3 regions of the Flammeovirga sp. SubArs3 genome follow, and region 1 is predicted to be linked to each of the others. Evidence: riboswitches for the same ligand, from Rfam matches in the RefSeq annotation. Region 1 holds a riboswitch; each other region holds the start of a gene.

Region 1 (3,423 bases):
TAACAATTCCAGGTTCGCTGGAATTTTCAAACGAGTTACCATAAATGGCTATATCATTTCCGTCCTTATTAAGGATCGAGTGATCAAATTTAAAGGTTACCTCTCCTCCAAATGCACCTAATGAGATAAATTGATCTGTATTACCTACAATGTTTTCTGCTGCTTCAAAATCATTTTCTACCTTATTCATAAACTGACCTGGAGCAGGTTTGAAATCTATTACCTCTGAGATATAAGGTTGTGCATCTGGATTATCAATAGGTTTATAGCTTGTGTCTTCAATCTCTGAATTATCACACCCAGAAATGAGTATTACTGGAAGTATTTTTAAAATATTTTTCATAATTAGAATCGTTTGGAGGGAATACTTTTACGTATTCCCTCTTAGTTAGTGTTTAGGGTAAGATTGAAGCGTAAACTTGCAATGTATCTTTGTTTAAAACAGAAACTGTTTCGCCTTCTACTTGGATAGTGTAGATATATCTATTCTGTTCTAGATGATCGTCAAATAAAGATGTATCACTTTCAGATAAATTCTCGTATGTGATATTCCCTTGGCCATCCTCCACTCTCTTTTTAATCGTTACTTCCTCAGTACCAACAACTACTGATAAACCTTTTTCAGCAGAATAATTCACTTCTCTAACGTTACCTCTAATAATTTCATCGAAAAACTCGATTCCGTAACGCATAGGTGCATTCCATTTTCCACCATCATAAGCAGGAGTTCCTGTTTCATCAAATTCCTCATTTCGCATATATCCAAAACCTAATTGAGGTGATGACATGTAAACATCTTTTACTAGATTAAATACATAAGTACCGCCCATCATTGGGTCATCGCTTGCTACTGATAATGGGAAAGTGAACATTCCGTAGTTTGAATGGCTATATAAGTCTTTTGAGCTATTTTCTTTATTATCAACAAGATAAACCTCAGTACCCCAAGCCCAACCTCTAGATAGGTAATTGAGTTGAGCTTTTACCATAATATGATCTCCGTTACTTAAACTATTAAAATCATCTCTTGAAATGGTCGCATATTCAAATGTAGTTTCTCCTGCTACGATTTTCCACTTTGCTATTAAAGTAATATCACCATTAACTTTTGAAGTAAAATCATAAAGTTCATCATTTAAATACCATCCTAGAAACTCATAATCTTCCTTTTGTGGATTTTCAGGTTCAGTTACTTCAGTATCTTCATCGACAGTTACTAATGTCATTTGCTCACCATTATTTGGATCAAAGGAAACAACATACTGATCAATGACTTCTTCATAAATTGCCGTCAGTTCAATATTAGAAGTAACAGCCTCTCCAAATTTAAATTCAGCACCATCTTCAGACCAGAATTTAAAGATAAACCCTTCTTTTAGTGGGATTTGAGGAGCTTTTAATAGATCATTTTCGATGACAGTAGCTACACTATCTTCTTGTCCATTGTCAAATTTATATGTGACTTGATAGGTGACTTCGATTTCTTCCCATAACGCCGTTAATGTAAAATCATCAACTACTTCTTTTGAAAAATCGTATTCTTGATCATTTTTCGTCCAATATAAAAATTCGTGTCCCTCTTTCGTAGGGTCCGTTGGCGTAGTCACCTTTTCGCCCGCTAAAACTTCTTGGCTTTCTATTTTTGTACCACCATTACAATCAAAATCAACAGTATATGCAGTGATTGATGCCTCTTCTTTATCACAACTGAATAGTCCAAATAATAAGAGTATTACGAAATAGAATGATTGTCTTGTAAATTGTTTGTTCATCACTTTGCTTTTAATAATAAAAATTAGGTGACAAAACTCTAGGTAAGCTTACATTTCTTCGATAGAGGGGATCTACCAAGTGGTACCATGAAATTTTTCAAACTTTATTCCCGAAGTTTTGTCTAAAAAAATAAATGCTTGGTAGGTCTCCTGACTTAGCTCTCACTTTTCGCCTTCTCGTATACTACAATGGCCTATTGAAAAATGACTTTTTGAACTTTTACAGTTGCGGGTACAGTTCTAGATTTTCACTAGATTCCCTGTTATTCCTTACGGAACCAATGCGAAACAAAAGTGGTGTGGTTTAATTTAATTCAAAGTGATGTTGATCATTATTTAATCTTATTAATAAATAATATTAAAAAAAGGTTTGCGGTATCTAATAACCACAAACCTTAACATAATACGATATTTAAACCGCTTATAATTTTTCTAATTCTTTTAGCACTTCGTTCGCTTCGTACATTTTTAGATCGCTAGCTTTTCGATCTGTATGCGACAAACGATGTGATTCTTCCAAAAGCTTCTTGTATTTCGCTTCTAATTTTTCTTTGGGTGATTTCTTTTTAAATAGTCCAAACATGATGATTATAATTTAAGTGTTGATATACCTCCATCCACATGCAAGATTTGTCCTGTCATCCAAGAGGATTGATCCGATAAAAGAAAAGCAGATAATCTTGCAATATCTTCAGCCTCACCAATTCTCTTTAATGGGTGAGTACTGGCATTCGCTTCCTTCTTTGATTCATCACTAAGTAATTTTGATGCCAAAGGAGTATCGGTTAATGATGGTGCTATTGCATTTACTCTAACCTTTGGAGCATATTCTGCTGCCAATGCTTTTGTTAACCCTTCTATCGCACCTTTTGATGCAGCTACTTGAGTATGAAACTTAAAACCTGTCTGCACTGCAACTGTTGAGTACAATACAATGCTCCCTTGTGATTTTCTCAGTTTATTGATCACTGCTTGTAAAACCTTTACGGCTCCGTTGACTTGAAGCTGAAAATCATCAATAAAACTTTGAGGCGTTAATCTTGTAAAAGGCATCAGGTTTATACTACCAGGACAATATGCTACTCCATTTAGTTCATCTGGAAGCTGATCAAAGTTATTGGTCTCCGAAAGTACATCATACTGTTGGTAATGTGTATTTTCGTTCTCAAACGTAGGCATTGTCTTATTATAAGTAGCAAATACTCTATTTCCACCTTCTGCAAGTGTTTTTACTAATGCTTCTCCTATTCCGGAAGCCCCTCCTATTATTAGATAATTTTTCATGGTCTACATAAGTGTTACAGAGAATTAACTACCTATGCTCGGAAATGTTTTCAATAAAAAAAGAGAACATCCAATGTTCTCTTCTCTCAGCCTAAACTTTACCTATTCTTTTCTCAATAGATTCTGTTTTCGCCTTAATCATCCCTGATTTATTTTTATTGTAATCCATGTTCATTACACAATAAATACGGTCAGAGATGGGATCCATAATCTTATAAGCATCGTCTACTACCTTTAATAGTTCAGTAACCGTTTCAGCTTCGATTACTGTCCCCATAGGAGAAAACTGATATGTAAGACCTGAATCTTTAATATGTTGTACTACTTTAGATACGTATTCTCCAATATGATCACCTTTGTCTATTGG
Region 2 (3,423 bases), on a different contig from region 1:
AAGCATGATCTCAGAACAAAGGTTAGAGGCTTTGATTTCCATCCCTTGATCTTTGTACCATCTTGGACGTTGATTGTTTGCGTTATCTTTATATAAGACATAAGGAATGCCTTTTTCAATTCTAGATTTGATCACTTTTGCCCAAACCTCACGGCTACGTCTGTCTCCTTCTCTTACCTTTTGAATAAAGTTATCAGAAACAGTTACACCCATGAAAATATTTTGAATTGTCTTTCCAACATCTTTAATAGTTAGAAATTCGTCGATATCTTCATGCTCAACGTCAAGGTAAGCAGCAAGCATACCTCGTCTTGTACTTCCTTGGTTTGTACCGTTGATTACTGAATCAAACATTTCCAAGAAAGGGTATACACCGTTTGAAGTACCGTTATTTGTTATTTCAGCACCTCTAGGACGTACATCAGACATATTGATAGAAGTACCTCCACCAATTTTCGACATCATCATTACTTCTGCTAAAGTAGAACCGATACCAGCAATACTATCAGGCACATAACTACCAAAACAACTGATTGGTAATCCTCTTTCTGTACCCATATTTGACCATACAGGTGAAGCAGGACATAAATAGTTATTCCAAATAGCGTCAAAGAATCTTTTTTCGAAATCGGGTCTTTTTAATCGAGTTGCAGCAGCTTTAGCAATTCTTGTTACAGCATCTCTTACAGTTTCACCTTCTAATAGGTAACCGTTATTTAAAGTTTGCAATCCTTCATGAGTCATCCATTTTGGGCTTGCTTCCAAATTAGATGCTTCAGCAGTTAAAGTAATTTCAGACATAATTAAGAACTGAGGGTGTGTAGTGGTGTTTAGAAAGAAATTGAAATTACAAGGGAGAATAGCTGCTCCCTTGTATTGTAGTATTTTTGCTTAGAATAAATCGTCAGCGGTAACTGACTGAGTTTTCTTTGTATATTCTGTTGGACGTACGGCAAAGAAATCATCATGAGCAAGACCGAATACTTCCTCATCAAACCATTGCATTTCTTTAAGTACTTCTTTGTCTACTTCGAAAGTTGGCTTTAAACCAATTTCTGATAAACTCTTATTTAAACGGTCTCTCATGAAATGTACCAAGTGATTGATTGGTAAGAAATCAAACTCGCCATTTTCAAAGATGCCTGTAAGTAATCTTACTTCAACATCATGAGAAATCTTAGCCGCTTCATAGATACGGTTTTGTAATTCTTCAGTATTCAACTCAGGGTATTCAGCAATCATGGAGTTGTACAACCACATACCTGCTCTTGCATGTGAGTTTTCATCTTTCGCAGACCACTTAATGATATTACCAATACCTTTTAATTGGTTTTTGAATTTTTTGAATGAAAGAAGAATAGCAAACTGAGAGAATAAGTTTACATTTTCAGTGAAACAAGAGAAAATTGCAATCGACTGAAGTAAATCTTCTGGTTTTGCATTTCCTTGTGCATCAACTGTCACTTGTGATAACATTTCAAGACGTTCCATAGCTGTTTCATCTTCTAGGAATGCCTCAAAATTATCCAAATCTAACAATTCGTTTAAACGAGCGTATGCTGATGCATGTCTAGCTTCATTTTCTGCAAAAGTGATCGCCATTGCTTTAATCTCAGGCTTAGGAATAAATTGTCCGATCACACCCCAGAAATCATCCTGAACGTTTGTTTCTGTTTGTGCAAATGTCTTTAAAATATTACCAATAACATCACGCTCATGATCACTTAAGTTTGTTTTGAATTGCTGAATATCAGCATCAAAATTCACTTCTGAGTGAATCCAAAAAGTCTGATGAATTGCATCAATGAACTCTTGTGCTTTTGGGTATTCAAAAGGTTTGTAAGCTACACGTTTATCTAGTAAACTCATTGTTATATTTAAAGTTTTTAATGTAAACAACACTGACAACTAATTTGTTGCCGCACATTTGACGTTTGCTAATTTTACTTTACAAGACTCTTTGACTAAAACTTTGAAAACATTCAAAGAAGATAGATCAACGATTTGCTCTCCCTTATCCCGAAGGAGGTAAATTAAGCACACGATGGCAGGTCTTCTGGCTCGTTTTTAAGTGATGAAATTCTCCCTTCCCATACCCAAAAGATATAGTGGTTAAAAATTGAACTCATCTAAAAACTTACAGCTGCGGGAACAGCATAGGAATTACACCTATTTCCCTTTTCACTGAAGCATTCTCAACTTCACTTCAGCACCTTCGTTTTAACAAATAAATAGCCTTTTCGTGATTATTGCAAACATTTTTGATGGTAATTTTATAAAAAAAAATATTCTCAATTTTATCATTTTTTACTTGACTGAATCAAAAATTAGCGCTAATAAGAAGAGAGCTAACTACCTATCAATAATTGTACTATTCTAATATTTCAAAAAGTAACACCTGTCCCAATCAATGAAACATTTTTTGTATTACTCGTTCAAAAAAAAATATAATATATAACACAATAAATCAGGATTTGTTTTCAGAGATCACATAACGACTATATACAAAATTAAATTTGGGTTGTATCATGAAAAAAAAGCTCATTTTTAATAAAAGATTTTTTTTCATGATTCACCTTTTATTAAAAATGAGCTTAATGACTGTTTGTAAATTTCAAACAAACAGAATTATTGTCTTGATTTTTTATTCAAAAAATAATAATGATGTCATCTTAAAAAGCTTCACCAAAAGTTAGATAAATTCCGGAGCTTCCATCAGGGCCAATTCCATAGTCCGCTCTTAGTGATGCTTTGTCTTCTTCGTTAATCAGTAACCTTACACCAACACCTCCCGAAAGTTTAGTTTCTGAAAAATTAAAATCACTGCTATTTTCATAAACGTTAGCAGTTGCAACAAAGGCTGTCATTCCTAATCTCCAGAACATATGCTGTCTTACTTCTGCTTGAAAGGCGATCATATTATTATCTCTATATCTACCTTCATAGACACCTCTCATCATATTCAAACCTCCCATAAGTGCCATTTCTCTAAAAGGAACATCACCATATGTTGAGTTGTAAATACCCTGAAAAGCCACTACTGTTTTTCCTTCTTTCTCTCTACTCACATCAAAGTACTTTCTTGCATCCAAGTAAATACGTTCGAATTTATAATCGCTTCCTAAAAAAGAGTTATAGGTTTCGATTTTAGCTTCAATATAATGCCCGCCAGAAGGTGTCAATACAAGGTCTCTTGTGTCCCATTTGTACACAAATCCTAATCCTGAAAGTGAACCACCTGCATACCCAGGTATTTCAGAGACATCACCATAACTTCCATCCTCTCTTGGTCCAACACTTATATCCCAAAAATTAGCGTATCTGTATTGAAGACCAAAAAACATCTTATCTCTAATTTTTTTCAGAAACTGTTGTCGGAAATCAACTTTGGTCCAATCCATCAACTGTTCATTGCTATTTGGA
Region 3 (3,423 bases), on a different contig from region 1:
CCTGTAACGACTGTTTGACGTAATGTGGTAGATACATTAAAACGATTGGTGACATCCCATCTAACAGCAGCAAAAACGGATCCTCTAAATTCTTCTGTGTCGGCAGCGTAGGCATAAACATCTGGCCAAATGTTCATAAGGGTCAAACCAGTTTGTAATGTTAAACTGTTGGTTAATGATGTTTCACCTCTATAATCTCCTTGAACTCTTTGTGTGGCAATTTGGCTTCCACCGTTTAATAATTCATCTTGAATATAGGCGACACTTGCAGTATGTGTCCATTGATCATTCTTCACTTTGTAATTAACAACTCCTCTAAAATTTGTATTTTCAGTAGAGTCATAAGTACTGGGCTTCATGTTATTACCCATGATTGGTTGAATACCCCTTTGATCTTGTGTATACCATAAATTAACGGACCATTCTTCGTTTTCATTTGGTTTAAAATGAGTTTCATGAAGAATTCCTGCATGCCAAAAACCAGCATTTTGTTGTACCTGATCTTCTTTAGCATACTCATTATAAAATGTATAATCATTATCAGCCATCTGATAAAGGCCTACTGTCTTATGCTTCCATTTATTATTACCATATTGAGCTTTAAAACCATAAAATTGTTGATTGAAGCTTCCATATGCTGTTTGTATTTCAAAATGATTTTCACTCTCCCAATCCAATTGATCTTTAAGGATAATGGTGCCACCTACTGCACCAGAACCATATTGTGCAGAACTTGCTCCATACTGAAGGTCAATATTGTCAAAATAGAAAGTATTAATGGTAGACATATCTGTTTGACCTAACGTCAAAGAATTTAAGTTAATACCATTCCATACAATCGCAGTATTTTCTGGAGATGCACCACGAATAGAGATACTAGAAAGTTGCCCTGGAGCACCATATTCTCGAATATATACTGAAGCTTTATCTCTTAATAAAGTCGCTAGGGTACCTTCATTATAGAATTGCATTTCAGTACTGTCAAAGGTTTGAATATGTGCCCCTTGACTATAATACTTCATTGATTTGGCAGTGATCTCAACTTCTTTTAATTCTCGATCAGGAAGCTGATACTCTTGACCTACACAATAAGTGGAGATAAAGAATAAAACGGCCATTAGACCTTTTAATCTCATGATTAATTAATTTTTTGAAAGAAGTATAATTCGTGATCAGGAAGAAGTTCCGGATGGAAAATCTTAATAAGGTCAGCTAAAATGATTTCTGGGTGTAAAATTCCTGTACCCCAATAATCATTGGCTGCTTTATTCATTTTATTATTGTTGTTGTAGATTCCTCCGTTAGTAAATGCATCAAATTCAGCATATCTTTTGTCAATACCTTTTAACTCTTCTAAGGAATTGACCATGCCAACGTTAATCCAATATTTTGCATCTTTTCCTTTTGCATAAACGCCTTCTAAATCGAATTGTAAACTACCTTTTTGATCATTGTCGAACCAAGGATAATCTACATGAACATCATGAAAAGCTTTAGCCAAATATGAAGCTCCACCGGGTACAGACCAAAGGCCTTTGTACGGTAAACCACTAATCACTTTCGGAGAAGATTTTGCCTGAGTAGCTAGATGTTTATATTCGTTGTATTGCTTTGTAATGCTTTCAAACAAAGCATTTGCTTCGGCTTCCTTGTTAAGAAGAGCACCAAAAACCTTAATCCATTCGGCTCTTCCCAATAAGTCACTTTCTTGCCAGTCTGTATTGGCTAAGATGGGAATGCCTGCTTTTTGAATAACTGGGAAGGAAGTTGAAGATGTTGAACTGCTTCCTACAACCATAACCAAGTCAGCATCACTTAAGATTACTTTTTCAGCATTTCCTTCCATATCATAACCAACAGAAATAATACGACCTTCTTCCATACGGTCAATAATGTCTTGGCTATACATATAGGTTTTATCAACATACCCCCTTATGGCATCAATACTTCCAAGTTCTTCCATCATAGAAGTTTGTGCGGTGGTCGTTGTAATTACATTTTTTACTGGAATTGAAATAACTTGATGGCCTTTGTATTGATCAGGAAGAGAATTCCCTTTTGGTAATAATACAAATGTCTCTTGACCGTCGTTAAAAGGATTGATGAAGTGTATTAATTTAAGATTGTCCTTATATTCTAACTTAAAAGTTTTAGCATGTAACACTTCCGATTTTACTGAGCCAATATTTTGCTCTTGATTCTCTTTCTGAGACGTTTGTTTGTTTTCCTTCTGCTGACATCCAAAAAATAGGATGAGGAAAGAAAGGACTATAGTATATAGTGACTTGTTTAGCTGCATTCCTTTTTACTTTACACCCGAAGAATATTTCCAAACAAAAGATATCCTGACTTTCCTTTTAGATGAGCCTTCCCGAGTGTACTCAGTGGCATTTTCATCAACCCTTACAGGTAGGATTACAGTAGCGGGGACTGTTTTGGATTCTCACCAAATTCCCTTTTGTTTGATGCAAATATGATAGATGATTATTTACAATACAACTAAAAAGATTATTTATGAAGCATGACTGTGATCATTAAAAATCATTTACAAATCCATTATCAGTAGCAGTTTTGCCAAGAAATACTATTATTCAAAAGATAAACTAGTTGATTCTTGCAACTGTTATACCGGTGTTCAATTTGCTGTTTTTTAACCACTCTGCTAAAGGCTTCTTTGTGATTTCAACTTTTCCTCCAGATTGTGAGGCATGCAATAAATGTATACGGTTGTCTTCCAATCTTACTGCAAAGCCAACATGGGAGACATCTAAACCATCTACTTTACAAACCAAAGCAATGATATCTCCAGATTCTATTTTACTTTCTATCTCAGCTATTTCTTTAATATATATTTGAGAGAGTGGCTTTGTATTTATTTGATCTTCAATTTTCTTGATCTCTACTAAAGCGGAATCATTACCAACTAACTGTTTGTACGCAGTGATATGAGTACTCATAAAGTTGATTTTCTTATCGTACACTGTTCCTCCGATTTTCTCCGTAACGTCAGTAACAATACCTTTTTTCTGATTATTTCTTATCCATTCTGTAAAATAATGTAATCGTGAAGGGTACCCATTTCGTCTCCCGTCTCTATATCTTAAATATTCTAAGATACTTGCATAATGATTGAGATTTCTAAATTTTTCATTGTCCTCTCCAGAATACAATTTAGTTAAAGCAACTACAGATTCTACAAAGGTAGTACAATCAAAACCTAGATAATTAATGACTAAGTCTTCCCTCTTTTCATTTATTTCTAGGGTCTTTTCAAGATAGGGTTCACCTACAAATGTTTTGGCAATACTGATTGCCTTTTCATTCGAAGTAAGCCCTTGTAAAGGAAGTTGGTTTAATGTTGTGAGCTTATCTTCAAAAGCTTTTGTACTTGGAATTGTACAAACAAACTGTGCTTGGCAATAA

What was found. Region 1 has a riboswitch for cobalamin ahead of QL232_RS17765 (InlB B-repeat-containing protein). Riboswitches for the same ligand answer to the same signal wherever they lie in the genome.
Region 2: linked by a shared signal. The riboswitch ahead of QL232_RS00250 (ribonucleotide-diphosphate reductase subunit beta) and the one ahead of QL232_RS17765 (InlB B-repeat-containing protein) in region 1 are both predicted to bind cobalamin.
Region 3: linked by a shared signal. The riboswitch ahead of QL232_RS03960 (ABC transporter substrate-binding protein) and the one ahead of QL232_RS17765 (InlB B-repeat-containing protein) in region 1 are both predicted to bind cobalamin.

Annotation. Positions count from the first base shown of each region.
Region 1 is NZ_CANDOA010000006.1:165,274-168,696, reverse strand. Features, by position in the region: gene QL232_RS17770 (hypothetical protein) at 1-343, opposite strand, end outside; gene QL232_RS17765 (InlB B-repeat-containing protein) at 396-1,772, opposite strand; cobalamin riboswitch at 1,895-2,070, opposite strand; gene QL232_RS17760 (Lacal_2735 family protein) at 2,194-2,355, opposite strand; gene QL232_RS17755 (SDR family oxidoreductase) at 2,361-3,056, opposite strand; gene QL232_RS17750 (thiamine-binding protein) at 3,148-3,423, opposite strand, start outside.
Region 2 is NZ_CANDOA010000001.1:63,084-66,506, forward strand. Features, by position in the region: gene QL232_RS00245 (ribonucleoside-diphosphate reductase subunit alpha) at 1-801, opposite strand, end outside; gene QL232_RS00250 (ribonucleotide-diphosphate reductase subunit beta) at 892-1,869, opposite strand; cobalamin riboswitch at 2,029-2,232, opposite strand; gene QL232_RS00255 (BamA/TamA family outer membrane protein) at 2,673-3,423, opposite strand, start outside.
Region 3 is NZ_CANDOA010000001.1:1,118,291-1,121,713, forward strand. Features, by position in the region: gene QL232_RS03955 (TonB-dependent receptor) at 1-1,136, opposite strand, end outside; gene QL232_RS03960 (ABC transporter substrate-binding protein) at 1,139-2,299, opposite strand; cobalamin riboswitch at 2,318-2,493, opposite strand; gene QL232_RS03965 (N-acetylmuramoyl-L-alanine amidase-like domain-containing protein) at 2,604-3,423, opposite strand, start outside.